DNA from 4 places in the Kitasatospora sp. NEAU-CNBT7 genome. Region 4 is predicted to be linked to each of the others. Evidence: riboswitches for the same ligand, from Rfam matches in the RefSeq annotation. Region 4 holds a riboswitch; each other region holds the start of a gene.
The links. A riboswitch is a leader RNA that binds a small molecule or an ion and turns the genes downstream of it on or off. The one in region 4 is predicted to bind cobalamin.
Positions count from the first base shown of each region.

Region 1: it holds a riboswitch for cobalamin, as region 4 does, so the genes downstream of both, AC2TEW_RS22825 (CoA-acylating methylmalonate-semialdehyde dehydrogenase) here and cobN (cobaltochelatase subunit CobN) in region 4, are expected to answer to the same signal.
Region 2: it holds a riboswitch for cobalamin, as region 4 does, so the genes downstream of both, AC2TEW_RS34140 (cobalamin biosynthesis protein) here and cobN (cobaltochelatase subunit CobN) in region 4, are expected to answer to the same signal.
Region 3: it holds a riboswitch for cobalamin, as region 4 does, so the genes downstream of both, AC2TEW_RS05995 (acyl-CoA thioesterase) here and cobN (cobaltochelatase subunit CobN) in region 4, are expected to answer to the same signal.

Region 1 is NZ_JBXQQB010000018.1:24,974-30,185, reverse strand. It holds gene AC2TEW_RS22830 (tetratricopeptide repeat-containing protein) at 375-1,298, shown strand; cobalamin riboswitch at 1,660-1,832, shown strand; gene AC2TEW_RS22825 (CoA-acylating methylmalonate-semialdehyde dehydrogenase) at 2,056-3,555, shown strand; gene AC2TEW_RS22820 (acyl-CoA dehydrogenase family protein) at 3,552-4,700, shown strand; gene AC2TEW_RS22815 (enoyl-CoA hydratase/isomerase family protein) at 4,700-5,212, shown strand, end outside.
Region 2 is NZ_JBXQQB010000041.1:43,045-48,256, reverse strand. It holds gene AC2TEW_RS34145 (cobyric acid synthase) at 1-1,118, opposite strand, end outside; gene AC2TEW_RS34140 (cobalamin biosynthesis protein) at 1,422-2,390, opposite strand; cobalamin riboswitch at 2,459-2,602, opposite strand; gene AC2TEW_RS34135 (helix-turn-helix domain-containing protein) at 2,943-3,632, shown strand; gene AC2TEW_RS34130 (alpha/beta hydrolase) at 3,752-4,861, shown strand; gene AC2TEW_RS34125 (hypothetical protein) at 5,119-5,212, shown strand, end outside.
Region 3 is NZ_JBXQQB010000003.1:232,621-237,832, forward strand. It holds gene AC2TEW_RS05975 (M48 family metalloprotease) at 1-353, opposite strand, end outside; gene AC2TEW_RS05980 (BlaI/MecI/CopY family transcriptional regulator) at 350-751, opposite strand; gene AC2TEW_RS05985 (superoxide dismutase) at 924-1,526, shown strand; gene AC2TEW_RS05990 (nuclear transport factor 2 family protein) at 1,604-2,008, opposite strand; cobalamin riboswitch at 2,162-2,385, shown strand; gene AC2TEW_RS05995 (acyl-CoA thioesterase) at 2,584-3,063, shown strand; gene AC2TEW_RS06000 (hypothetical protein) at 3,202-3,996, shown strand; gene AC2TEW_RS06005 (PTS transporter subunit EIIC) at 4,023-5,212, opposite strand, start outside.
Region 4 is NZ_JBXQQB010000019.1:97,970-103,181, reverse strand. It holds gene AC2TEW_RS23915 (precorrin-2 C(20)-methyltransferase) at 1-441, opposite strand, end outside; gene AC2TEW_RS23910 (precorrin-8X methylmutase) at 438-1,064, opposite strand; gene AC2TEW_RS23905 (ferredoxin-like domain-containing protein) at 1,061-2,263, opposite strand; cobalamin riboswitch at 2,378-2,500, shown strand; gene cobN (cobaltochelatase subunit CobN) at 2,622-5,212, shown strand, end outside.

The DNA of each region.
Region 1 (5,212 bases), on a different contig from region 4:
CCTGCCGGGTCGGCGGGGACCCGCACCGCCGTCCGCCGTGGACCCCGGCGCCGGGATCCGAGGCGCGACGGGTGGTGCGGAGGCACTGGATCGACCAGACCCCGGATCAACCCGCCACTGCTACCGACGTGGAGAACGCTCCGGACGGTCCGGCGGGTGCGCCGCGCTCTCCCGGCACGGCCGGCACGGTCACGTCGGGGGAGTGCCATGGCGCGGGTGGCCGACCGGGTGGCGCAGCGCGGCTTCGTCGAGGACCACCTCGAGCTCCGGCCGGCGCTTCGGGGGTGCGGTGCAGCAGTTCCTCGGTGCGGTGAACCGGCGCAGCGGCCGCCCGCGTACTTGCGTACGAGTGTCCACAGCCCGGGGAGAACGCGGTGTCCGTAGTCGATCGGTCGGTCTTCTCGTGGCACCAGCAGTGCGCAGCAACGGAGTTGGTGCGCGCCTTGACCGAGTGCACCAGCGCCGACCGGGCCAGGCGGCTCGCCGAGCAGGCCGCGCCGGACCTCGCCGCGATGCAGAACCCGTACCGGCGGGCCTTCGCGCTGGCGGTCCCGGCGGTGGCCCTGGTCGCCCTCGGCGACCCGGTCGGCGCCCGGCGGCTCGTCGAGCGGGCGGAGCCGATCGCCCGGGCCGTCGACTACGGCAGCAACCGGGCGAACGCCCTCACCGGCCTCGGCGCGGTGCTCCACGCGGCCGGTGATACGGCCGGGGCCCGGCGCCTGCTGGGCCTCGCCGAACAGGCCGCGCTGGCCGCCACCCACTCCGAGGACCGGGTCGGCGCCCTCGGCGAGGTGGCCGAGGCGCTCGCCGGCCTCGGTGACACCGACGGCGCCATGCGGGTGGTGGCGACGGCGGAACGGATCGTGGCCGACGAGCCGGACGACGTCTACCAGTCCCGCGCGATCTGCGGGCTGTCGGCCATGCTCGTCGCCGTCGGCGAGCCGGCCCGGGCCGAGGAACTGGCGGCCACCGCCCGCCACTCCTCCTACCGGTACGGCGCCCACGAGCACCTGATGCTCGCGCTGGCGGGCCAAGGACGGGTCGAGGACGCCCGCCGGGTCATCCGGAACCTCGGCGACCCGGAGCTGATCGGGGACGCGACCCGCGCGCTGGACGAGGCGCTGACCACCAACACCTTCCACGTCGTCCCGCCGGTTCCCGGCCTCGACCTCCCGGTGCCGGAGCCGGCGCCGGGACCGGTCCCCGCCGAGCCGGCGCTCCCGGCAGGCCCCGCCGTCGAGCCGCGCCCCGCAGCCGCCCGCCGACCGCCTCCGTCGTCCCCCGCGGAACCCGGCTGAGGTTCTCCCCGAGCAGCGCGCGGCCCTGGGCCCGAACCAGCGGGTCGTTGCCGACGCAGAGGACCTGGGTGCGTCCGGGATGTCCGCGGCGCCGCGGCCGTGCGATCCACGTCCGGACCGGCATCGGGGGTACCCGACCCCACCTGGTCGGCGGCGCGGACGTCGCGGATCCCGGTACCCGGTCAGGCCCGTCGGCGGGGCCGGCGGCAGCGGTACGCGGGGTGGCGGACCGGGACGGTCCGGGACGGACGGCGACTCCCGTGGCCGGACGGTACGCGGGTGCCGCCCGCGAGGCTCGGCCCGAGCCCCGGGCGAGGAATCGGGGCGGATGCCCTGGACTTACTAGGACGTCCAACTATATGGTCGACGGCAGGTCCGCGGTGTCAGGGAAGCCGGTGCAAGTCCGGCACGGTCCCGCCACTGTGACCGGGGAGTTCGTCCTCGCAGGTGAAGGCCACTGGCAGCCAGCCGGGAAGGCCGGGGGACGGGCGTCGATCCGGGAGTCAGGATACCGGCCGCGGGTGTTCCGTGTTTTCCACGAGGATGGAGACGACACGCCATGACTCCGGGCTGCTCCCGATCCACCACCCCTGGCTGTCCTGCGCCGACGAGCGCCGGGGCCCACACGCCCTGACGTCCCGTCCGGCCGCCGCAGGCCGATGGACGGCGGTCGCACCACCGTGCGCCCGCCCGTCGACGGCGGCCCTCCACTCCTCCTCTCCGCACCTCTCCGCACCCAGGACGAGAGAAGGAACCGATGGTCCGAGAACTCACCCACTACATCGCCGGCAAGCACGTCGCCGGCACCTCCGGCCGCTTCGGCGACGTCCACGACCCCAACACCGGCCGGGTCCAGGCCCGGGTGCCGCTCGCGAGCCGCGCCGAGGTCGGGACCGCGATCGCCGACGCGGCCCAGGCCCAGCCCGAGTGGGCCGCCTGGAACCCCCAGCGCCGGGCCCGGGTACTGCTGCGCTTCCTCCAACTGGTCGAGCAGGAGAAGGACAGCCTGGCCCGGCTGCTCTCCGCGGAGCACGGCAAGACCGTCGCCGACGCCCACGGCGACCTCCAACGCGGCCTGGAGGTCGTGGAGTTCGCCGCCGGGATCCCGCACCTGCTGAAGGGCGAGTTCACCGACAACGCCGGCTCCGGCATCGACGTGTACTCGATGCGCCAGCCGCTCGGCGTGGTCGCCGGCATCACCCCGTTCAACTTCCCCGCGATGATCCCGCTCTGGAAGGCCGCGCCCGCGCTGGCCTGCGGCAACGCCTTCATCCTCAAGCCCTCCGAGCGCGACCCGTCGGTGCCGCTGCGCCTCGCGGAGCTGTTCCTGGAGGCGGGCCTGCCGCCCGGCGTGCTCAACGTGGTCAACGGCGACAAGGAGGCCGTCGACACCCTGCTGGAGGACCCGCGGGTCGAGGCGCTCGGCTTCGTCGGCTCCACCCCGGTCGCCCAGTACGTCTACGCCACCGCCGCCGCGCACGGCAAGCGGGCGCAGTGCTTCGGCGGCGCCAAGAACCACATGGTCATCATGCCGGACGCCGACCTCGACCAGGCCGTCGACGCCCTGGTCGGCGCCGGGTACGGCTCGGCGGGCGAGCGCTGCATGGCGATCTCGGTCGCCGTCCCGGTCGGCGAGGAGACCGCGAACGCCCTGGTGGCGAAGCTGGTGGAGCGCATCGCGGCGCTGAAGGTGGGCCGCTCCGACGATCCCGACGCCGACTTCGGCCCGCTGGTCGGCCGTGATGCGGTGGACCGGGTCCGCGGCTACCTGGACATCGGCGTCCGGGAGGGCGCCGAACTCGTCGTCGACGGAAGGGACTTCCGGCTGGAGGGGCACGAGGACGGCTTCTTCCTCGGCGCCTCGCTGTTCGACCGGGTCACCCCGGCGATGCGCATCCACCGCGAGGAGATCTTCGGCCCGGTGCTCTGCGTGGTCCGCGCCGCCGACTACGAGGAGGCACTGCGGCTGCCGAGCGAGCACGAGTTCGGCAACGGAGTGGCGATCTTCACCCGGGACGGCGACACCGCCCGCGACTTCACCCGCCGGGTGAACACCGGCATGGTCGGGGTCAATGTACCGATCCCGGTCCCGATCGCCTACCACACCTTCGGCGGCTGGAAGCGCTCCGGCTTCGGCGACCTCAACCAGCACGGGCCGGACTCGATCCGCTTCTACACCCGCACCCGTACCGTCACCTCGCGCTGGCCCTCCGGGGTCAAGGAGGGCGCGAGCTTCACCATTCCGACGATGGGATGAGCGCCGTGCACGACCTCACCGAGGACCAGCGGGCGATCGCCGACGCCACCCGCGCCTTCGCCGCCGAGCACCTCGCCCCGTACGCGGTCGAATGGGACCGCACCAAGCACTTCCCGGTGGACGTGCTGCGCAAGGCCGCCGACCTGGGCCTGGCCGGCGTGTACGTCCGCGAAGACGTCGGCGGCTGCGAACTCGGCCGCCTCGACGGCGTGGTGGCCTTCGAGGCGCTGGCCACCGGCTGCCCGTCGATCGCCGCCTACCTCTCCATCCACAACATGGTCGGCTGGATGATCGACCGGCACGGCACGGCGGAGCAGCGCGCCCGGTGGCTCCCCGCCCTGTGCACGGCCGAACAGCTGGGCAGCTACTGCCTGACCGAGCCGGGCGCCGGCTCCGACGCCGGAGCGATCGCCACCCGGGCGGTCCGCGACGGCGACGGCTGGGTGCTGGACGGCGTCAAGCAGTTCATCTCGGGGGCAGGCGCCGCCCAGGTGTACCTGGTGATGGCGCGCACCGGCGCGCCCGGACCGGCGGGCATCTCGGCCTTCCTGGTGGACCGCGACGACCCCGGCCTGTCCTTCGGCCCGAACGAGCGGAAGATGGGCTGGAACGCGCAGCCGACCAGGCAGGTCGTGCTGGACGGTGTCCGGCTGCCCGCCGACCGCCTGCTCGGTGCCGAGGGCGACGGCTTCCGGATCGCCATGGCCGGCCTCAACGGCGGCCGGCTCGGCATCGCGGCCTGCTCGCTCGGCGGCGCCCGGGCCGCGCTGGACCGCGCCGTCGCCCATCTCGCCGACCGCGAGGCGTTCGGGACCGTCCTGCTGCACGCCCAGGCGCTGCAGTTCCGGCTCGCCGACATGGCCACCGAACTGGAGGCCGCCCGCGCCCTGGTCCGGAGCGCGGCGGCCGCGCTGGACCGCGCCGACCCGCGCGCGCCCGAGCTGTGCGCCATGGCCAAGCGCCTGGCCACCGACACCGGGTTCGAGGTCGCCGACCAGGCCCTCCAACTCCACGGCGGCTACGGCTACCTGGCCGAGTACGGCATCGAGAAGATCGTCCGCGACCTGCGGGTGCACCGGATCCTGGAAGGGACCAACGAGATCATGCGCGTCATCGTCGCCCGCGGCCTGACCGGAGCCGCATGATGTCCGACAGCGACACCGAGGAGGTCGTGATCCGCCGTGAGGGCCGGACCGGCCGGATCGTTCTCAACCGGCCGACGGCGCTCAACGCCCTCACCCACCCCATGGTGCGGCGGATCACCGAGGCGCTCGACGCCTGGGAGCGGGACGACCGGATCGCCACGGTCGTCGTCACGGGCGCCGGTGACCGGGCCTTCTGCGCCGGGGGCGACATCGTCGCGATCCATCGCGCCGCCACCGGCGGGGACGTGGCCGCCGTCGAAGGGTTCTGGCGCGACGAGTACCGGCTCAACGCCCGGATCGCCCGCTACCCCAAGCCCTACGTCGCCGTGATGAGCGGCATCGTGATGGGCGGCGGCGTCGGCGTCTCGGCGCACGGCAGCGTACGCATCGTCACCGGCACCACCCGGATCGCCATGCCGGAGGCCGGGATCGGCTTCGTCCCCGACGTCGGCGGCACCTACCTGCTCGCGCTCGCCCCCGGCGAGCTGGGCACCCACCTCGCGCTGACCGCG
Region 2 (5,212 bases), on a different contig from region 4:
GCGCCGAACACCACCCGGGCGGGCAGCAGCCCGAGCGCGGCGACCGTACCGGCCCCGGACTCCACCTCGTCGGTGATCTCCCGGGTCAGCATCTGGAACCCGCCGCACACCCCGAGCACCGGCAGCCCGGCCGCGACCCGCGCCCGGACCGGGGCCTCCAGTCCGCGCTCGCGCAGCCACGCCAGGTCGGCGACGGTCGACCGGGTACCGGGCAGCACCACCAGATCGGCGTCGGCCAGCTCCTCCGGCCGGGTCGCCCAGCGCACCAGCACCCCAGGCTCCTGGGCCAGCGCATCCAGGTCGGTGAAGTTCGACAGCCGCGGGAAGCGCAGCACGGCGACCCGCAGCACATCCGCGCCGACCGGCCCGCTCGCCGCGCCCTGCGCCACCACGGTGGTCAGGTCCAGCGAGTCCTCGGCGTCCAGCCACAGCCCGGACAGCATCGGCAGCGTGCCCAGCACCGGACGGCCGGTCAGCTCGCGCAGCATCGCCAGCCCGGGCTCCAGCAGCCGGGCGTCGCCGCGGAACTTGTTGACGAACCAGCCCGCCACGTGCCGCTGGTCCTCGGCGGACAGCAGCGCCAGCGTCCCGTACATCGCCGCGAACACCCCGCCGCGGTCGATGTCCCCGACCACCACGGTCGGCAGCCCGGCGGCGGTGGCCAGGCCCATGTTGGCGATGTCCCGGTCGCGCAGATTGATCTCGGCGGGCGACCCGGCGCCCTCGCACACCACCACCTCGTACCGGCTGCGCAGATCCGCCAGGCACGCCAGCGCCCGTTCCAGCAGGACGGGCTTGCGGTCGCGGTAGTCCAGGGCGCCGACCTCGGCGACGGCCCGGCCGAGCAGCACGACCTGGCTACGGCCGTTGGCCCCGGGCTTGAGCAGCACGGGGTTCATCGCCGCCTCCGGCTCCACCCGGGCGGCGGCCGCCTGCATCGCCTGGGCCCGGCCGATCTCGGCACCGTCGGCGGTCACGAACGAGTTCAGCGACATGTTCTGCGCCTTGAACGGAGCCACCCGCACCCCCTGCCGGGCCAGCCACCGGCAGATTCCCGCCGTCACCACACTCTTCCCGGCATCCGACGTCGTCCCGGCCACCAGCAGCGCCTCAGCCACGCCCACACCACTCCTCGGTCGACATCGGATCCCCGACCCGCCCACCGGCGGTACGGGGGTGCGCCTCTTCGGGGGCGCGGGGAACTGCGCGCTGCGGGAGGTGCGGCGCGGTGCTCTGTGTCCTCGTGTCCTGGAGGTGCGCGTTTTCGGGGGCGCGGGGAACTGCGCGCTGCGGGAGGTGCGGCGCGGTGCCTTCCGGATTCGCGCAGTTCCCCGCGCCCCTGGGGGTTGCCCCGTTCCGTGTAGTGGCGCCCCTGGGGGTTGGCCGGTTCGCCCGGTTCCGTGCGGTGGTGCCTGCGGGGGTCATCGGGTGTCCCGGGGGTGGCGGCGGGTCAGGGTCCAGGCGGTGCGGGCGAGGACGGTGGTGGCCAGGGCGAGGGCGCCGACGCGGCGGGAGAGGAGGCAGGCCCGTTCGATGTCGTCGGCCGCCACCGGCCGGAGCTCCGCACCGAGCACCGGCCGGTGCTCGACCCGCGTCCCGTAGTGCAGCGTGCCCCCGAGCCGTACGCCGAGGGCGCCCGCGAACGCCGACTCGGCCTGGCCCGCGTTGGGGCTGGGGTGGGCGGAGCCGTCCCGTCGCCAGACCTGCCAGGCGGTCCGCGGGTGCGGCGCCGCGGCGACGGTCAGCAGCGCGGTCAGCCGGGCGCCGGGCCAGCCGGCCACGTCGTCCAGCCGGGCGGAGGCCCAGCCGAAGCGCCGGTGGCGGGCCGAGCGGTGCCCGACCATGGCGTCGAGGGTGTTGACGGCCCGGAAGGCGAGCAGCCCGGGCGTCCCGGCGAGGGCGCCCCAGGTGAGGGCGTTGACCACCGCGTCGGCGGTGTTCTCGGCCACCGATTCGACCACCGCGCGGGCGAGTTGCTGCTCGTCCAGGGCGCTGGGGTCGCGGCCGCACAGGTGCGGCAGCCGTTCCCGGGCCGCCGTCAGGTCGCCGGCCCGGAGGGAGGCGGCGATGGTGCGGGCCTCGCGGGTGAGGGAGGTGCCGCCGAGGACGGTCCAGGTGGCGGCGGCGGCCAGCGCGGTGCGGCCGGCGGCCGAACGCCCCAGCGTGCGTTCGGTGAGGACCGCGCCGGCCGCGACGGTGCCCACGCAGGCGGCGGTGTACGCGGCGCCGACGGCCCGGTGGTCGCGCCAGACGGCCCGTTCCAGCCGGCCGGCGGCCGAGCCGAACAGGGCGACCGGGTGCCCGCGCCGGGGGTCGCCGTACCGGGCGTCGGCCAGGTAGCCGGCGACGACGCCCAGCAGCCAGGGCAGGGCGGGGGTCAGTCGGCGCACGGCGCGGTGGGCGTGGCCCGGTCCTGGGCAGCCTGCATGGCTAGGTGTCCTCACTCAGGGTCCGCGCCCTGGATCGACGAACGGTGGTGAGAGTCTCCTGGCTCCCGGCCGGGCGACCGCCCGCCGCTGCGGGGGCGCCGACCGGTGACAGTGGCGGGACCGCGCCGGACTCGCACCGGCTTCCTCTGCTTGCCTCCGTATGGCGCAAGGATCCCATCACGGGCTTCGTCCGGGAGTCAACAAGACCGCCGGAGGGCTTGATCACACGTCATCACCCCAGCTCACCGGGCCCGTGACCGGGGCCCGCGGCCGGGCCGCGGCACCCAGCCCGGGTCGGCGACCGCCGGCGACCGGGGTGCCGGCCGGCCCGCGTTCCCGGGCATCCCGTACGGAGCGGGCCCCCGCGGCGTCAGCCGTCTCTACCTCCGAGTAGCCGGGCGCCTGCGGGGCGGGCGGTTGTCGATTCGACCAGTCCACTGTGGATCTGTCCAACGGGGCTTCGTGCGTTCAGCGGCTACAGGGGGCGGCGGCCCCGGCCCTAGCTTCGGTCCCATGCGACGAAGACAGCCCGCCCCCACCCCGGTGCCGTTCTCCCCGGCGGCCGCCCGGGCCCACCGCGCCGGTCTCGGTCTGACGCCGGACCAGGTGGCCGAGGGGATGGCCGCCCACGGGGTACGGCTGCTGCCGGCCCATGTGATCGGGTGGGAGAGCGGTGCCATCCGGCCCTCCGAGGAGGAGTTCATCGCGTTGGCCCGCGCCCTGTGGTGTCCGCCGGCGCAGCTGATGGGTGCCCGCCCGGCGAGCCTGCGGGACTTCCGGGTGGCCCGAGAGCTCGGCCAGGAGCAGGCGGCCCGGCAGATCGGGGTCACCCCGCAGGCCTATCTGAAGGCGGAGCTGACCGGCCGCTGGGCCGGTGACGCGGAGCAGACCAGGGCGCTGGCCCGGGTGCTCGGGCTCGGGCTGCGCACCCTGGTGTGGATCACCGGTCACCAGGACGACCTCGACCAGCGGCTGCGCCAGGTGGTGCAGGGCCGGTGGCAGGGCCAGCTGAAGCCGGTGGCCCGCCTGGTGCCGGTGGATCAGGAGGTGCTGGCGCTGGTGCTGGCCGAGCTGCAGGGCGAGTACCAGGTGCCGATGCACTGGGGTGCGGCCTCCCCGGCCGCCGAGGAGCAGCCGCGGCAGCTGCCGACGCCGCGGTTCTGGGAACTGCTGTCCCGGCACCGCACCGAACTCCCGATCTGAGGCGTGCCGCCCCGGCCCGCGGCCCCTCGAACGGCCCCGCCCGGTGGCCCGGGCCGGGGCCGGACGGTGGACTGGGAGCGCATCGATTTCGGTCCGCGATCAGCACACCGGGGAGCACAATGCGCTGGCAAACCGCCGCCGTCGTGGCAGCCGCCGTCGTCGGGACCGGGACCGCGGTCCTGCTGCTCGGCCGCAAGGTCTCCGACCGGGTGCTGAAGCCCGCCGACGGCGGTGGCGGCACCTCCCTGCGGGTGCACGCGCTCGGGCCCGGCCAGGTCACGCTGACCCGGACCACCGCCTCGGTCCGGCCCGGCCGGTACGCCCTGGAGTGGGCGGACGGCGGTCACGCCGTGGTCGGCGACGTGCTGCGCACCGACGTGCAGACCGTCACCCGGCGCCTGGAGCGGGCCGACGGCGGCACCCTCACCGCCGGCACCGAGGTCCGGATGACCCCCCGGGTCTTCGTCGGTGACCCACTCACCGCGCTGGGCATCGAGTACGTCGACTCCTCCGTGAACGCGGAGATCGGCGAGCTGCCCGCCTGGTACGTCCCCGCGGTCCGCGGGACCTGGGTGATCCTGGTGCACGGTCCGGGCGCCGACCGCAGCCAGGTGCTGCCGGTGCTGCCGCTGCTGCGTTCGCTGCGGGTGCCGACGCTCACCGTCACGTACCGCGGTGACGAGGGCGCGCCGCCCTCGCCGGACGGCCTCGGGCACTTCGGCGAGACGGAGTGGCGCGACGTGGACGCGGCGGTCCACACGGCGCTGGCCTCCGGCGCGGGCCGGGTGGTGCTGTACGGCTGGTCGCTCGGGGCGACGATCGCGATGCAGACGGCGGTCCGCTCGGACTGGCGCGGGTCGGTGGCCGGGCTGGTGCTGGACTCCCCGGTGCTGGACTGGCCGGCCACCGCCCGGCGGGGTGCGGCGCGCTCCGGGGCACCGGCCGCGGTGGCCGAACTGGGTGCCCTGGCGGCCCAGGGACGCTCCGGCGTCGACCTGGCCGATTTCGCACGCCTCGCGGACGGCCGGGACCTCCAGGTGCCGGTCCTGCTGATGCACAGCCGCTCCGACGAGATCGCCCCGTGGGCGGCCGCCGAACGGCTCGCCGGTCGCCGGGAACAGCTGGTCAGCCTGTACGCGGTGCCGGGCGCCGAGCACGCCGCGCTGTGGAACGCCGACCCGGACCGCTATCTGGAGCACCTGCGGCGCTGGCTCACCCCGCTGATCTGAAACCGGCCACTCCCGGCCGGTCGGACCTCCGGTTGTTGTCGTGTACGGGGCGCGTACGGCGGTCGCCTCGGCCCGGTTTGCGGGCCCTTGCCCGCATCCGGGGCCGCCGCCGGGCCGTCCCCCGCAAAGACGCGCCGCAGCCGATGTGACAGAACGCCCGTACAAGGGGAAGACTGCACGGCGTGACGTCTCGGAACCCGCGCGACCGTGATGCCCCGCTCCCGCCGACGATCCGTACCGGTGCGACGGTGACCCGTCTGCCAGGCACGGGCCGCCGAGCCGACAGCGCAATCCAGGGCAGCCCCGCCGCAGCCCGCCGCCGTACCCCCCAGCCCAAGCCCGGGCGGGGCC
Region 3 (5,212 bases), on a different contig from region 4:
CCCCGGACCGAGGTCCAGGCCCGCTCGAGCAGGCGCCGGTGCTCGAACCAGCGCCGCAGCAGCACCGCCGCCTGCACGACGAGCACCACGCCCGCCACGGCGGACACCGGCAGCACCAGCGGCCAGGCAGCCGCCACCGTGTGCAGCGGGATCCGCTCCAGCCGCGCCAGGAACGGCACATGGAACAGGCCGACCAGGGCCGCGACCGTACCTCCGGCGAGCAGCGCCCCGGCGCCCGCGAGCACCGCGGACGCCTGCCGGGGCGGGAGCAGCCCGGCCAGCCGGCGCACGGCCGGCGCCGCGCACCAGGGGAGGGCGAGGGCGAGCCCGACGGGCACCAGGGCGAGGATCACCGGTCGTCCCCGGCGTCCAGCAGCAGGCGGCGCAGCAGGTCCTCGTCGTCCTCGGAGAGCGAGGACACGAAGCGCTTCAGCACCAGGTCGCGCTGCGGCTCGCGCTCGAGTTCCCGGCGCATCCGGCCCGCGGCCAGCCCGGCCGCGTCGTCGGCCGGCGAGTACGCGAATCCCCGCCCGGAGCGGGTCCGCACCACCGTCCCCTTCTCGCAGAGCCGGGTCAGGATGGTCGTCACCGTGGTCCGCGCCAGGCCCCGGCCGATCGCGGCGTTCACCTCCACCGGGGTCAGCGGCCCGGAGGCCGACCACAGGACCGCCAGGACCTCGGCGACGAGCTCGCCGTGCGGGCGTCTCTCCCCGGCCTCGTCCACCGTCACACTCCCGTTCTCCACTCGCATCCGGCACCTCGGCCCGGTCTGCACCTCAAGGTCGATTCATCATCGCACTGCCCGGGAGGGGCCGGTCGGGGTGGCCGGGGCGACGTTCAGGGGCATGTTGTTCGCAGGTGCAAGTGATACGCAATAGTGTGGGTTCGGCATGACCGTCACCGTTGAAAGGAACTGTGTCCTGATGGGCGCGTACTCACTTCCCGATCTGCCGTACGACTACTCCGCGCTCGAGGCGGCGATGACCGCCGAGATCCTGGAGCTGCACCACTCGAAGCACCACGCGGCGTACGTCAAGGGCGCCAACGACACCCTGGAGCAGCTGGCCGAGGCCCGTGACAAGGAGCAGTTCGGCGGCCTGGTGGGCCTGCAGAAGACGCTGGCGTTCCACCTGTCGGGCCATGTGCTGCACTCGCTGTTCTGGGAGAACCTCTCCCCGGACGGCGGCGACCGCCCCGATGGTGAGCTGGGCACCGCGATCGAGGAGCACTTCGGCGGCTTCGAGGCGTTCCGCAAGCAGCTCACCACCGCCACCGTCGGTGTCCAGGGCTCGGGTTGGGGCATCCTGTCCTGGGAGCCGCTGGGCCGGCGCCTGATCGTCGAGCAGGTCTACGACCACCACGGCAACGTCGGCCAGGGCACCACCCCGCTGCTGGCCTTCGACGCCTGGGAGCACGCCTACTACCTGCAGTACAAGAACGTCCGCCCGGACTACGTCACCAAGCTCTGGGACGTCGTCAACTGGAACGACGTCGCCACCCGCTTCGCCGCCGCCAAGAACGCCTGACGGACCGTACGCCGGGGCGCCCGCTCGCACCGGGCGCCCCGGCGCCGGGGCGCCGCCCCGCGGGGCGGCCCCGGGCGTCAGGGCCGGAAGGCGGCCTCGGTCTGGGCGGTGTCCTCGGTGCCGCGGTAGTAGACGATCTTCCCGTCGCGGAAGGTGAAGCGGTGGTGCAGGTCCATCGCCAGGACCCGGCCGCTGGCCCGGTGTTCGGCCCGCATCCGCACCACGCTCAGCACGTCGCTGTCGTTCGCGGCGAAGGACAGCGGGGTGAACTCCTGCACCGCCATGGTCGAACCGAACTGCTCGAAGAAGTCCGCCACTTCGGCCTTCCCGTGGCGGACGCCGTACCACGGCGCCGCGGTCGACGTGGTCTCCGAGGCCCAGTCGACCTCGTCGTCCAGTCTGGCCAGGATCCCCGGCAGGTCGCCGCTGCCGAAGGCCTCGTAGACCGACCTGATCGTCTCGATCATGCTCTGCTCGTTCACCGGACACCTCGCCTCGGTCGGGGCCGCCACCGTCTCGTTCCATGCTAGGAGCGAGGGCGTGCCCACCGCCTTTCGGCGCCGGTCGTGCCGCGCGGCGGCCGGGGGCGTAGCGTCCGGGCCCTGCCCGCCGGTTCTGATCTGCGGTGACGACCGTAGAGTGGCCTGCGCAGCTGGTTCGCCCTGTCCGCCAGGCAGGCGCGTCGCAAGAGGGAACCCGGTGGGAATCCGGGGCTGCCCCGCAGCGGTGAGCGGGAACGACCGCCGTCATACGCACTGGGCCCGTACCGGGCCCGGGAAGCGACGGCCAGTAGGTGTCCGCCCTTCACAGGGCGGGCGCGCCCGCGAGTCCGAAGACCTGCCGCTGCCCGTGGACCGCAGTGGTCCGCGGTCTCACCGGACCCCGAGGGCGGGTCGGCGGCGGGGAGGGACGGCGATCCCGTACCTCCTGCTCCTTCGCGCCCCGGGGCTCACGAACTCGCGAAGGAGAGTTCCGTGAAGCAGACCTACCGCCGGCGCGCCACCAGGGCCGCGACCGCCGCCGTGCCGACGAGCCGCGGGGTGGTGGCGCCGTGACGATGCCCCCTGCCGTCTCCCGGACGCCGACCGACTCGGCGGTCACCCTCGCGCACATCATGAGCGAGCACGACACCAACCTCTACGGGACGGTGCACGGCGGCGTCGTGATGAAGCTGATCGACGACGCCGCGGCCGCCGCCGCCGGCCGGCACGCCGGCGTGCCCGCGGTCACCGTCTCGGTGGAGGAGATGTCCTTCCTCGCGCCGGTCCGGGCCGGTGACCTCCTGACGGTCCGTGCCCGGGTCGACCACGCCGGCCGGACCTCGATGGACGTCTCGGTGGTGGTGACGGCGGAACGCTGGAACCTCACCGGACCGGTGACCAGGGTGGCGACGGCCCAGCTGGTCTTCGTCGCCGTCGACGCGGACGGGCAGCCGCACCGGGTACCGGTCCTGCTGCCGGAGGGCGCCGCCGAACAGCGCCGCGAACGGCTGGCCCGCGAGCGCCGCGCCCGGCGGATGCGCAACGCCGCCGACTGACCCGCCGCCTCCGGAACGGAGGGACCCGGTGGCCGCCCCCGGCGGCCCCGGGTGCCGGGCCCGGACCGCCGGCCACCGCCAGCGCCGCGCCGGGTCGATATCCTGGCCCGCGCGCAGTCGGATGATCATGGAGGAAGCATGGCGAAGTTCAGAGTGACGGTCTGTCTCCCCCCGGCCGCCGTGGACCATCCCGCCTCCGCCATCGCGGCGGCGATGCGCCCCTTCGACCAGAACGTCGACCCGGCCACCGGGGAAGAGGGATACAACCCGCAGGGCGAATGGGACGGGTGGCAGATATCCGGCCAGGACAACCTGGTCGTCCGGCCCGAGTACGCCGGGGACGCCCGGCTCGTCCACCGGCCGGCCCGGCCGAACGACGAGCCCCGTCCGCAGGGGTCGCTGCGCTGCGACGGCGGGCCGCGCGGCCTGCTCGACCTGGCGGGCATGCGTGCGATCAGCGCGGCGGACGCGGCGGCCACCTGGGCCGTGTGGGCCCGCTTCTCCGCCGAGCACCCGCCTGCCGAGCCGCTGTCGGCGTTCCGCGCGCGCCACGGCGCCGCCCCCGGCGTCCACTCGCCCGAGGCGGACCGGGCCAGGCGCGAGCACCTCGCCCAGCCCCTGGTCCAGGCGCTCGCCCAGTACGCGGTCGAGGGCGGCGACCGGCACTACCCCAACAGCTACCTGTCCCAGGACCCCGTTGCTCTCTTCGCCTGCGGCGAGCACGACTTCGTCGAGCGTGCGGCGGCCACGGCCGTGCCCACGTACGCACTGCTGACCCTCGACGGGCAGTGGGCCGACCCCTGGAACCTGCGCTCCCTCGGCAGTCCCCGCCCGGAGGAGTCCGAGCCGGAGGCGTACTGGCGGCTCGCCGACGCCTACCTGCGCGCACTGCCCGAGGACGCGCTGATCGTCCAACTCCTCTGCCACTGCTGACCGGACACCCGGGCGCAGGGCCGTCGCTACGGCTTCGGGAGCGCCGGTTCGTCGCGGGCGGCGTCCGCGGCGGGGGCGTCGGTGCGGATGGCGGGGCCGCGGGGCGGCGGCGGGACGGCACCGAGTTCGTCCAGCATCTCCCGGGTGAAGCCGAAGTAGTACGTGGCCAGCAGGCCGGTGGTGTATCCGGTCGCCAGGCCCGCGGCGTAGACGGCCGCGCTCACCAGGAAGCCGCGTGAGCCGGTCAGCAGGGGGAACAGCGCCCAGCCGGACGGGCCGATGGCGGTCGCGCCGACGGTGGCACCGAGCTGCCCCAGCAGCCCGACGACGGCCCCGCCGCACGCCCCGCCCAGACAGGCCGTGACGAACGGGCGCCCCAGCGGGAGCGACACCCCGTAGATCAGCGGCTCGCCTACGCCGAGCAGGGCCGCCGGGAGCGCGGACCTGATGGTCGCCCTGACCGACGCGTTGCCCCGTAGCCGCAGGAAGACGGCGACGGCGCAGCCGACCTGCCCGGCCCCGGCCATCGCGAGGATCGGCAGCAGCTCGGTGGACCCGTGCTGCTGGATCAGCGTGGTGTGGATCGGGATCAGCGCCTGGTGCAGGCCGAACATCACCAGGGGGAGGAACAGCCCACCGAGCAGCAGCCCCGCCAGCGCACCACCGTGGGCCAGCAGCCAGGTGGCGAGCTCGCCGATCGCCGAGGAGACCTCTCCCGCCACGAACATCAGGCCGAACAGCGTCACCAGGCCGGTGACCAGCACGGTGACGGTCGGGGTGAGCAGGACGTCGAGGCCGTCGGGCATCACCCGCCGGGTCCACCGTTCGACCTGCACCGCCAGCAGCGCGGCGGCGAGCGCCCCGATCACCCCGCCCCGGCCCGGTACGAGCTGGTGGCCGAGGACCTCCACCTTGGAGACCCCCGCGTACACGATCACACTGGCCACGGCGCCGCCCAGCACCGGTGTGCCGCCGAACTCCTTCGCGGTGGTGTAGCCGACGAAGACCGTGAGCAGGGACATGAACCCCGCCGAGATCGCGGTGAGGGCAGGCACCAGCGCGGGGGCCCAACCCAGGTTGACGAGCGCGCCGTTGACGGCGGCCACGATGCCGCAACCGATCAGCGCGGGGATCAGCGGCACGAAGACGCTCGCGATCCGGCCGAGCACCCGCCGGACCGGCGCCGCCCGCCCGGCGCCGGCCTGCGCCCTGATCG
Region 4 (5,212 bases):
CCGGGCCGCGGCGGCGCTCACCGAGGTCACGCCGGGCACCACCTCGGTCGGGTAGCGGTCGGCGAGGCGCTTGTGCATGTGCTGGTACGAGCCGTAGAACAGCGGATCGCCCTCGGCGAGCACCACCACGTCGCGGCCGGCGTCCAGGTGGGCGGCCAGCCGGGCGGCGGCCTGCTCGTAGAACTCGTCCAGCGCACCGCGGTAGCCGCCGGGGTGGTCGGTGCTCTCCACGGTCAGCGGATAGACCAGCTTCTCCTCGATCTGTCCGGCCGTCAGGTAGGGCTCGGCGATCGAGCGGGCGATCGAGCGGCCGTGCCGGGCGCTGTGGTACGCCACCACGTCGGCCTTGCCGATCAGTGCGGCGGCCTTGACGGTGACCAGCTCCGGGTCGCCGGGGCCGAGCCCGACACCGTACAGGCGGCCTGTCTGACGGTCCGTCATTCCACTTCGCTCGCAATCGCGTTGATGGCGGCGGCGGCCATCGCGCTGCCGCCGCGGCGGCCGCGCACCACCAGGTGCTCCAGGCCCGCCGGGTGCTCGGCCAGGGCCTGCTTGGACTCGGCGGCGCCGATGAACCCGACCGGGACACCGATCACCGCGGCCGGCCGCGGGGCACCGGCGGCCACCATCTCCAGCAGCCGGAACAGCGAGGTCGGCGCGTTGCCGACGGCGACCACCGCGCCCTCCAGGTGCGGCAGCCACAGCTCCATCGCGGCGGCGCTGCGGGTGTTGCCCAGCTTCGCGGCCAGCTCGGGCACCGAGGGGTCGGCCAGGGTGCAGATCACCTCGTTGCCGGCCGGCAGCCGCTTGCGGGTGACCCCGCTGGCCACCATGTTCACGTCGCACAGGATCGGCGCCCCGGCGCGCAGCGCCTCGCGGGCGCGGGCCACCACGCCCGGCGAGTACACCAGGTCCTCGACCAGGTCGGTCATGCCGCAGGCGTGGATCATCCGCACCGCGACCTGGGCCACGTCGGCGGCCAGGCCGGCCAGGTCGGCCTCGGCCCGGATGGTGGCAAAGGACTGCCGGTAGATCTCGGCGCCGTCCTTCTCGTACTCGATCACGTCATCCTCCGGGCCTCGGCGACCGCCTCGGCCATCTCTTGCGTCGTCACTTCCGCCGAGGCCTCGCCCCGGGTCACCCGGTAGCCCTGCCCCGTGGCGAGCACGTCCACCCAGGTTCCGCCCGGGTGTCCGCAGCGCCGCCCGCAGCCGGACCAGTGCACCGGCACCCCCGGCTGCTCCGCCGCGTCCAGGGCCGCCGCCGCGTCGGCGCGCACGTCGGCCAGCGACTTGGCGCAGCCGGGCGTTCCGGTGCAGGCGCTGGCGCGCTCCCAGGGCGAGCCCGGTTCGGTGCGCAGTCCGGCCTCGGCCAGCCGGGGCAGCCACCCGGCCGCCGCGCCGGGCAGCACCACACCGCGCCAGGGGGTCACCCGCAGGCCGTCCGCGGCCGCCTCGGCCAGCAGCCGCCACTGTCCGGCGTCGGCCCGGCCGAACCGCAGGCCGACCGACAGGCCGCCGGGCAGCACGCCGGCCGGCGGGTGCGGCCCGGCCGGTGCGGGCAGCTCCAGCGGGCCGGGGTCGAGCAGGTCGGGTGCCTCGCGCAGGTGCCAGGCGGTACGGCCGGCGGCCGCCAGCGCGGCCAGGAAGTCGCGGGCGGCGGCGAGGGCCGCGTCCACCGCGCCGCCGGCGGGAACCGGCCGGGCGGTGGCGGCACGGCCCAGGCGCAGCAGGGCCGCGCCGCCGGGCCTTGCGATCAATGTCACATCGGCATCGAGGGCGGCCACGTCGCCGCGCCCGTCGTCCAGCGCGAACAGGAACTTGCCGCTCAGCGCGGCGGCCCAGCCGCCGGCGCACAGCCGGTGGTCGAGTTCGCGCACCCAGGCCTGGACGTCGGCGTGGCCGCGGCCGTCGAGGCCGGCCAGCGGCGAGGCGACGATGTTGCGGACCCGCTCGTGCGTGTCGGACGGCAACAGTCCGGCCGCGCGCAGCCGGGCGCCCAGCTCGGCGCCGGCGTCCGAACCGAGGCCGCGCAGCTGGACGTTGCCGCGCGAGGTGGTCTCCAGCTGCCCGTCGCCGAGCTGCTCGGCGGCCTCGGCCAGGACCAGTGCCTGAGCGGCCGTCAGCAGTCCGCCGGGCACCCGGACCCGGGCGAGCGCGCCGTCGTCGGCCCGGTGCAGGCGCAGCGCGCCGGGGCAGGCGTCGGCCCGGCCCCGGTCGGGCAGGGCGGGGCCCGGCGCGGAGGCGTCGGGAGTGGGTGGCATGGCGGCGAGCATACAGATGGTCCGATCGGATGCCCCCGGTCTCGTAGATCACAGCCGCGGACCAGCTCCGCAGCCGGTCGGCACCCCGTACGATGCTGCCCGGGTGGCCCGCGGGCCACCCGTGCCAGCGACGGCGCAAGGGGAGGAAACCGGTGCAAACCCGGTGCGGTCCCGCCACTGTGACCACGGTTCACCGCCGTGGGAGCCAGGAACTCCTGCCGTCCCTCAGACCAGCCCTCCGGCGCGTGGCCGGGGGGAACCGCCACGGGGCGCGGACCCCGAGGAAGGCTTGACCTGTGCGCTGCCGCATGTCCTGCGCCGCCCGCCCGTTCGCCGACGAGGCCGGGAGGCCCCTCGCATGATCCTGCTGCTGTCGACCTCCGACACCGACCTGCTCAGCGCCCGCGCCTCGAACGGCCCGGTGCCGTACCGCCTGGGCAATCCGGCCCGGCTGGCCGTCGAGGACCTGCCCGCGCTGACCGAGGGCACCGACCTGGTGATCGTCCGGCTGCTCGGCGGCCGCCGCGCCTGGCAGGAGGGCCTGGACGCGCTGCTGGCCGGCCCCCGCCCGGTGGTGGTGCTGACCGGCGAGCAGGCCCCGGACGCCCAGCTGATGGAGCTGTCCACCGTCCCGGCCGGGCTCGCCGCCGAGGCGCACGCCTACCTCGCGCACGGCGGCCCGGCCAACCTGGCCGAACTGGGCGCCTTCCTGTCCGACACGGTGCTGCTGACCGGCCACGGCTTCGCGCCGCCGGTCTCCGCGCCGGAGTGGGGACCGCTGGAGCGCACCGCCCGCACCGCCGAGGGCCCGGTGATCGCGGTGCTGTACTACCGCGCGCACCACATGAGCGGCAACACCGGCTTCGTCGAGACGCTCTGCCGGGCGATCGAGGACCGGGGCGCGCAGGCGCTGCCGCTGTACTGCTCCTCGCTGCGCGGCGCCGAGCCGGAGCTGCTGGCGCGCCTGGGGACCGCCGACGCGATCGTCACCACCGTGCTGGCGGCCGGCGGCACCCGCCCGGCCGACGCGCAGGCCGGCGGCGACGAGGAGGCCTGGGACGCGGGCGCGCTCGCCGCGCTGGACCGCCCGATCCTCCAGGCGCTCTGCCTGACCTGGTCGCGGGCGGCCTGGGAGGCCAGCGACGACGGGCTGTCCCCGCTGGACACCGCCACCCAGATCGCCGTCCCGGAGTTCGACGGCCGTCTGATCACCGTGCCGTTCTCGTTCAAGGAGCTGGACGAGGACGGGCTGACCGTCTACGCGGCCGACCCCGAGCGGGCCGCCCGGGTGGCGGGCATCGCGGTCCGGCACGCCCGGCTGCGGCACGTCCCGGCCGCCGAGCGGCGGCTCGCGCTGGTGCTCTCGGCGTACCCGACCAAGCACGCCCGGGTCGGCAACGCGGTCGGTCTGGACACCCCGGCCTCCGCGATGCGGCTGCTGGCGCGGCTGCGCGCGGAGGGCATGGACCTGGGCACCGACCTGCCGGGCCTGGACGACGATGCCTCCGAGGACCAGCACGAGGGTGATGCGCTGATCCACGCGCTGATCGCGGCGGGCGGGTACGACCAGGACTGGCTGACCGAGGACCAGCTGGCCCGCAACCCGGTCCGGATCCCGGCCGCGGACTACCGCCGCTGGTACGCCACCCTCCCGGAGGGCCTGCGCGGCCAGGTCGAGGAGCACTGGGGCCCGCCGCCCGGCGAGCTGTACGTGGACCGCTCGCAGAACCCGGACGGCGACATCGTGCTGGCCGCGATCCGGTCCGGGAACCTGCTGGTGCTGATCCAGCCGCCGCGCGGTTTCGGCGCCAACCCGGTGGCGATCTACCACGACCCGGACCTGCCGCCCAGCCACCACTACCTGGCCGCCTACCGCTGGATCGCGGCCGAGCAGTCGGACGGCGGCTTCGGCGCCGACGCCGTGATCCACCTCGGCAAGCACGGCAACCTGGAGTGGCTGCCCGGCAAGACCGCCGCGCTGTCCGCCGACTGCGGGCCGGACGCGGTACTCGGCGACCTGCCGCTGATCTACCCCTTCCTGGTCAACGACCCGGGCGAGGGCACCCAGGCCAAGCGCCGCGCCCACGCCACCCTGGTCGACCACCTGGTGCCGCCGATGGCCCGCGCCGACTCGTACGGGGACATCGCCCGGCTGGAGCAGCTGCTGGACGAGCACTCCAACATCGCGGCGATGGACCCGGCCAAGCTGCCGGCGATCCGGGCCCAGATCTGGACCCTGATCCAGGCCGCCCGCCTGGACCACGACCTGGGCCTGGACGAGCGGCCCGAGGACGACGGCTTCGACGACTTCCTGCTGCACGTCGACGGCTGGCTGTGCGAGGTGAAGGACGCCCAGATCCGGGACGGGCTGCACGTGCTCGGCCAGGCGCCGCAGGGCACCGACCGGGTCAACATCGTGCTGGCGATCCTGCGGGCCCGGCAGATCTGGGGCGGGGTCAGCGCGCTGCCCGGCCTGCGCGAGGCGCTCGGTCTGGACGAGGCCGCGCCGACCCTGGGCGCCACGGACGCGGCCGAGGCGCAGGCCCGCGCCCTGGTCGAGGCGATGGAGGCCGAGGACTGGGCGCCGGAGGCGGTGGAGAAGGCCGCCGCCGGGCACCCGGACGCGGTCCGTGCGGTGCTGGACTTCGCCGCCCGCCAGGTGGTGCCCCGGCTCGCCGCCACCACCGACGAGCTGGACGCGGTGCTGCACGCGCTGAACGGCGGCTTCGTGCCGGCCGGCCCGTCCGGCTCGCCGCTGCGCGGCCTGGTCAACGTGCTGCCGACCGGCCGCAACTTCTACTCGGTCGACCCGAAGGCCGTGCCCAGCCGGCTGGCCTGGGAGACCGGGCAGGCGCTGGCCGCCTCGCTGGTCGAGCGCTACCTGGCGGACAACGACGGCGCGTACCCGCCGTCGGTCGGCCTGTCGCTGTGGGGCACCAGCGCGATGCG